Regions from separate parts of the Clostridium sp. CM041 genome, predicted to be linked through region 2. Evidence: riboswitches for the same ligand, from Rfam matches in the RefSeq annotation. Region 2 holds a riboswitch; each other region holds the start of a gene.
The links. A riboswitch is a leader RNA that binds a small molecule or an ion and turns the genes downstream of it on or off. The one in region 2 is predicted to bind cobalamin.
Positions count from the first base shown of each region.

Region 1: it holds a riboswitch for cobalamin, as region 2 does, so the genes downstream of both, ACWJJT_RS07460 (sirohydrochlorin cobaltochelatase) here and cobU (bifunctional adenosylcobinamide kinase/adenosylcobinamide-phosphate guanylyltransferase) in region 2, are expected to answer to the same signal.
Region 3: it holds a riboswitch for cobalamin, as region 2 does, so the genes downstream of both, ACWJJT_RS08595 (acetyl-CoA hydrolase/transferase family protein) here and cobU (bifunctional adenosylcobinamide kinase/adenosylcobinamide-phosphate guanylyltransferase) in region 2, are expected to answer to the same signal.

Region 1 covers NZ_CM143648.1:1,585,029-1,587,294, forward strand. The annotation lists gene ACWJJT_RS07455 (pyridoxal phosphate-dependent aminotransferase) at 1-451, opposite strand, end outside; gene ACWJJT_RS07460 (sirohydrochlorin cobaltochelatase) at 521-1,354, opposite strand; cobalamin riboswitch at 1,500-1,684, opposite strand; gene ACWJJT_RS07465 (transposase) at 1,882-2,266, shown strand, end outside.
Region 2 covers NZ_CM143648.1:854,049-856,314, forward strand. The annotation lists gene ACWJJT_RS04105 (ABC transporter substrate-binding protein) at 1-817, opposite strand, end outside; gene cobU (bifunctional adenosylcobinamide kinase/adenosylcobinamide-phosphate guanylyltransferase) at 852-1,412, opposite strand; cobalamin riboswitch at 1,575-1,755, opposite strand; partial or broken gene ACWJJT_RS04115 (hypothetical protein) at 1,715-1,777, opposite strand; gene ACWJJT_RS04120 (penicillin-binding transpeptidase domain-containing protein) at 1,833-2,266, opposite strand, start outside.
Region 3 covers NZ_CM143648.1:1,836,784-1,839,049, forward strand. The annotation lists gene ACWJJT_RS08595 (acetyl-CoA hydrolase/transferase family protein) at 1-1,119, opposite strand, end outside; cobalamin riboswitch at 1,336-1,523, opposite strand; gene ACWJJT_RS08600 (hypothetical protein) at 1,524-1,691, opposite strand; gene ACWJJT_RS08605 (hypothetical protein) at 1,725-1,856, opposite strand; cobalamin riboswitch at 1,890-2,077, opposite strand; gene ACWJJT_RS08610 (cob(I)yrinic acid a,c-diamide adenosyltransferase) at 2,162-2,266, opposite strand, start outside.

The sequences.
Region 1 (2,266 bases), 730 kb from region 2:
CACCTTCTACACTCTGTAATCTATTAAGAATATCCTCATAATCATAGGAAAGCTCAGCATATTCATGCTTTAATAAGGTATTATCATCAATCTTCTCTTTTAAATAAGAATACTCTATACTACAATTCCACTTTTTAGCATCAATTTCGTACTCTACAAAAGATGGCACCACAATTAGTAGATTTTTATGACAAGCTATAACTAAGTCAATTATTTCTGCAGCCCCATTTCCTAAAACAAAATATTCTTTTGGGCAATCAATGTATTCTTTTAATTCTTTCAATACCTCCCTATATTGAATATCTGGATATCTTGTTAAAGCATCTACGGCTTCACTAATGTTATCAGTGAAACTTTTAGGAACCCCTAATGGATTAATATTAGAACTGTAATCTATTAATTCTCGCCCCTCAAGTAATCCATTAGTATAAACATCTCCACCATGTATCATTGAATACCTTCCTTTCTACTTGTAACTCTCATCTACCGTACTTTAGTTACTTATAACTTACGCAGAATTTTAATTTCCCTTATGTGTTTTCCCTACATTCTTAAACTTTTCATTAATTACATCATTAATGTGCTGTATATAAATGTCTTGAACGTCACTATTTTCCCCTAACCCATGCAGATATATTTTAACTTTAAACCCTTTTGCCTCTAAAATACTCTTCCAGGAGTCCTCTGCATCTCCCGCCATGTCATTCTTGGCATGTTCTCCCGCTACGAACAGTAGTGGCATTAAAGTGACTTCGCTAATACTCCGGGTAGTAACATTAGGTATTACTCTTTCCAAAGTTGGATACCCTTCCACGGTTGCTACATGTACATTGTTAAAACCTCTATCCCTTAAAACGCTTTCAAAACAGCAATATACTGCATTTGCAATATGGTTTGTACCATGCCCCATCAAAATTACTGTATCCATTGGTTGCAATTGCTTTGATAGAGCATCCACCATTATTGAGTAATCATCTGGCACGTCTGATTCTTCACCCTTAAAACATAAAAGAGGTCTTCCTATTAAGATATTTTTAAATGCTTTACATTCTTTGTATCTATTAACTACATTATTTATATAATCAAATTCTACTCCAGGAATAACATGCAAAGGCTGAACAATTACCTCATTATATCCTTCGCTTTTTAACTTTTCCAAAGCTTCTTCTGGAGTATCTACATGAATATTACCCCTATTCTTAAGTACTCTAAGAATAATATGCGAAGTAAACGCTCTTCTTATATCATAATCTTCGAAAGTATGTCTTATTTTATCTTCTATTGCATCGATAGTTACTTTTCTTGCATCTTCATGTGTTGTTCCAAAACTTACAATTAAAATTGCCTTCTTCATTTCGTTCATCCACCTTACTAAATATTTTCAGAAATATATCATAACATTTACATATAATGCTTTTTAAAACAAAAAAAATAGTACGCATACGATAGCGACTACTTTTTAATTAATCCATAATTAAATAGTTCTTTCCCTCCGAAAGCTTGTTAACATCATTTAGGCAGGTCTCCTGGCTTTTGATTCTTCCTTTAATTTTCCTCCCTCATTTTTAATTTACGAAGTGGAATTTAAAAGTTTCTCATCAATTACAGTAGCGGGGGCTGCTGCGGATTCAAACCGCATTCCCTTTTCACCTATTTCAAGGCACCTAAAATTATATTCAATTCTCTATTAGTTCTAGTTTATTATACTTAAGCCTTACTGTCAATATTTAGAGTGTAACCTTAGTTTAATAGGGCAAATAGTTAGGGACGGTTAACAACTATTTAAACTATTTATATGCTAACTTAAGATTATGAATATGAATATCATCCCGATTCATAGGCAATAATTCAAATGAAAATCTATGAGGAAGGGTGATTTTAATGCCAAGAAAGGCAAGAGAAAAAACAGATGACTCTATATTTCATATTATGTGCAAAAGTATCAGCGAAATAAATTTATTTAAGGATGATGAGGATAAGAACAAGTATTTATCACTTGTAAAGAAGTATAAATATCTCTATAATTTTAAAATCTACGGTTACTGTCTTATGGATAACCATTCACATTTAATGATTGATGCTAATGGTGCTGATATATCAAAAGTAATGCATGGAATAAATTTTTCTTATGCAATGTATTTTAATAAAAAGTATAAAAGGGAAGGACATCTTTTTAAAGATAGATTTAAGAGTAAAATAGTTAATAATGAACGATATTTGAAGACTTTATCCCTATATATACACAATAATCCTACGGATATAGATG
Region 2 (2,266 bases):
TGTAACCATTGGTAGCTTCTATACCTTTTTTTGAATCATAGAGCTTTGAACAAATTAGCACATCAGGATTCTTTTCTACAAGCTTTTCTACACTGTAGTTCCAACCAACTACGTCGCCCGCAGCATTTTTTCCGCCAGCAATGTCTATCATACTACCTATAAATGTATCTTTTCCTGCTGTAAAATCACCACTCTTGCCAAATCCTGCTACATAGTACACTGTTGGCTTCTTAGCATCCTTAACCTTATCAGTTATTTCTGCAACTTTCCTTTTCATATCTGATACTATTGTCTGGGCTTCCCCACTAGCATTTACAACCTGACCAAGTTTTGACATTGTGTCATACACACCATTAAAATTTTCTTCACCACCAAGCGCTACAACCTTTATATTAAGAGCCTCTAATTTTTTAATAATAGCCTTATCAAAAAGAGCTGATACAATAACTACATCAGGTTTTAATTCAACAATTTTCTCTACACTTGGTTGCAATAAGTCACCAACAGATGTAACCTTAAGGGCCTGAGCTGGGTAATCATCGTAATCACTTCTACCAACTACACTGCTTCCTTTACCAAGTGCATATATTCCCTCTGTTATATTTGGTGCAATTGTAATAATTCTTTTAGGTTCTTTTTCAATGATGACCGTTCTATCATATGAGTCAACTACCTTTAGCGGATATACTACAGCGTTAGTTTCCTTTTTAGTAGTATTAAGCGACCCTTTATTCTCACCCTTGCTACCACACGCGCTAAATACAACACAAACAAAAACAGCTAAAACTAGACTTATTATACTTTTTCTTTTAAACATAAGTTACCTCCATAAATTTTAATTTCTTAATTACTTATTTAATTTTAATTGGAATACCACAAACCACCATATGAACTTCCTGAGCCCTTGATGCAATATACTGATTAACTCTACCCGCAATATCTCTAAAAACCCTTGCCATCTTGTATTCTGGTACAATTCCAGAGCCAATTTCGTTAGTTACAAGAATTATTGTTTTTAAGTTTTTTTCTGCTTCGTCAAGAAATACTGCTACCTCTTGTAAAATCCCTTTTTCCATTGCACTTATAGCTTGATTATTAAGATCATCGAAATTATCCCCCCCTTTTTCAAACATAAGATTTGTAGTCATTATTGTAATACAATCTAATAAAATCGTATCAAACTGCATTTCTTCGTTATAGAATACCTGTTTTAAATTCTTATAGCCTTCAAAAGTATACCAAGAAGCTGGTCTTCTTTCTTTATGTTTTTTTACCCTGTCCTTCATTTCATCATCAAACGGAATTGAAGTTGCAATATAAAGTACGTTGCCCTTCTCTTCTTTAGCTAGCTTCTCAGCATATGTACTTTTCCCACTCCTTGCGCCACCTGTTATAAGTATAATTTTTTTCATAGTGTGCTCCTTATTATTTTAATAATATACCCTTATATAAAAAAATCACCAAACAAAAAAACCACATCTCAAGGATGTGGAATAATGCAATTGAATTTTTCACATATTGGATAACCCAATATTATTGTTAAATTACGCATTTTTCATCCTCCCTCCGAAGACTAAAATTTCAAGCAATAGGCAGGTTTACTGGCTTTAGCATCATCTTACTCTCCAACCTTCTCAGTTTCCCAATGGTTCTTTGGATTTCATCCTCTAATACAGTAGCGGTGGGCTGCAGTGGTTTTATAATCACTTTCCCTTTTAACCCCTGTTACAGGGCACCTAAAACAATATTCAATTTTTATTAAGTTGACTATTTTTATTGTAACATCAAAAAAATATTAAAGCAATGTAAATCATTCTACCTACTTTCTAACGCTATTTCAGTGTTTTATTTAAGTAATATTCCATTACTCCTTTTACAATAGGTACCACATGGTGACTTCCACCTTTCTCTTTAACGTTTTCCATTAACATTGATACTACTATTTTATGATTAGCTGTATCCATACATATAAACCATCCATTTTCTTCTGCAGCTTTATCCTTGTCATCTTTCTTAAGTTCCGCTGTTCCAGTTTTACCCGCGAGAGCTTGCCCATCAACTTTTGCCGCATGACCTGTACCATTTGGGTTATCGATAACTCCAGTGAGACCATCTTTTACAAATTTTATATTATCCGCGGAAATTGCATTAGCTTTCCATACCTTAGCCTTTACCTTTTCATTCAAACTTTCTAAAGTTGGAGACATAATATTTCCATCATTAACAACTGCGCTATACGATAGTGCAAGGTGAAGTGGGCTCATAA
Region 3 (2,266 bases), 980 kb from region 2:
TATACCATACTCGGTAACTACATAATGAACATCCGTCCTTGATGTCGATGCTATAGCTTCATTGTCTATTAATGGAACTATTCTAGAAACCTTACCATTAAAATCTGTTGATAGAACTGCTATTATCGCTTTACCACCTTTGGATTTATTCGCACCTCTAATAAAATCTACTTGTTCGTAGGCTCCACTAAATTGTTTTAATTCTATAGACTCTAATACTATTCGTCCCATCAAATCTATTTGTGTACATGAACTTATTGATACCATACTATCATTTTGACTTATAACATATGGATCATTTACATAATCAACAGATAACATATCTATCATTGGGTTATTATTAGCAAAATTATATAGTTTCTTCGTTCCCATTAAAACCGCAGCTACTATCTTATTTTTATGAATAGTCTTTCTCTTGTTATTTATAACTCCAGCTTCTACAAGGTCTACTACTCCATCTGATATCATCTCTGAATGTATGCCTAAATCATTTTTACCCTTTAAATTTAAAAGTATGGCATCTGGTATAGCGCCTATTCCAAGTTGTAATGTCGATCCATCCTCTATAATTAAGGAGCAGTTTCTTCCTATTTCATTTTCTGCATCTCCTATTTCACCTTTTTTTAGTTCCATAACTTTATAGTCAGCCTCTACCATATAGTCTATATCTTTAACATGTATAAAGTTATCTCCTAAAACTCTTGGCATCTTCTTATTAACTTCTGCTATAACAATATCTGCACACTCCGCAGTTACTTTAGCGTAGCCACTTGAAACTCCAAAGCTACAAAAACTATGTTCGTCAGGCTCCGAAACTTGGATTATAGCCACATTAACCTTTAAATACTCTTCTCTGAATAATCTTGGCATTTCTGAAAAAAAGCAAGTTGTTAAATCCCCTATATCACTATTTATAACTTCCCTTGCATACGTTCCTTTTCCCATCCCTACCATGTGAACTACTTCTCCGTACCTTTCCTTATTTTCACTCATAGCACCTATAACTAATTTAGGTTCTCCAACTGCATGACCAACAATTACCCGATCCCCAGCTTTTATTTTTTCTGAAGCTTCTTTAGCAGTAACTACCTTTTCTTTATATCTCACTTGCCACTCCATAATATTTCGCTCCTTGTAATTATAAATTATTCAACAAATTGTATCACCTGTACTTTGTAGAATAATTATAATTCCTACTCCCTCACAAAAAATTAAGCCCTTTAGCATTTATGCTAAAGGACTTCATAACAATATTAACCATATTTGTAAAAAACACAAAATATAAAATGCATTTTCATACAAATATGTGTCACACCCCCTATCACTCGTAGCGTTCTTGGTGCATTAATAAAGGCAGGTCTTCTGACTTTGGATCATAGTCGCTTTAATCCTTCCCAACAAACTTGTCAGTGGTATAATTTAAAGCTTCTCACCATTACAGCGGCGGGACCATTCAGGATTTCCACCCGATTCCCTTTTAAATAAGATGCAAAACATCTCATACCTTTATATGCTATATTAAATTACTTTCTTTTAAAAGTTTCTATTAATCTCTTCCATAAAATCTTTTTTAATTGAGCTTTATTTGTAACAGAGTTTTTATTAAATTCTTTCATAATAATCCTATCGGCTTCTCTATTTCCTGTTATATTGACAATAAATTCTTTGCCTAAGTTTTTGTACATATCCATAATTATTCCCCCTTCAAACTCTAAATATCAATATTATTGACTTAATTTTAGAATTTGAGGTGGTTCTGGGAAACATCCATATGCACCTGCTCTTTTTAAATTTAAATACGCAGTACTAAATAAATCATTCAATGAAAATTTATTTAACTTATTTATTTTACCCATATTTATAACACCTCCCAACATCCACGTGAGTAATCAGTATTGTTCCTTATGGCAGGTCTCCTGACTTAGTATCATTGCAATTCGCATCCTTCCTATTTTATAAATAGTGGATATGCAAGCGAATTTGCTCCTCATTACAGTGACGGGCTCGCACAAGATTTTCACTTGTTTCCCTTTTAATTTTAAGCTACAACTTTAAAACCATAAATCATTTATTTAATTTTCAATATAACCATGATGATAAAGCAAACGTAAGTTATGCTAGCTTTATTGTTTTACTTTATATACCAACTTTTTTTTCATAATTAAAACTCTATACCCTCTCTAGATGGTATTCCTTCGTTAAAATAATGTTTAATATCCTTCATCTCAGTTACAAGGTTTGCTTTATCTATTATAGCTTTAGGTAC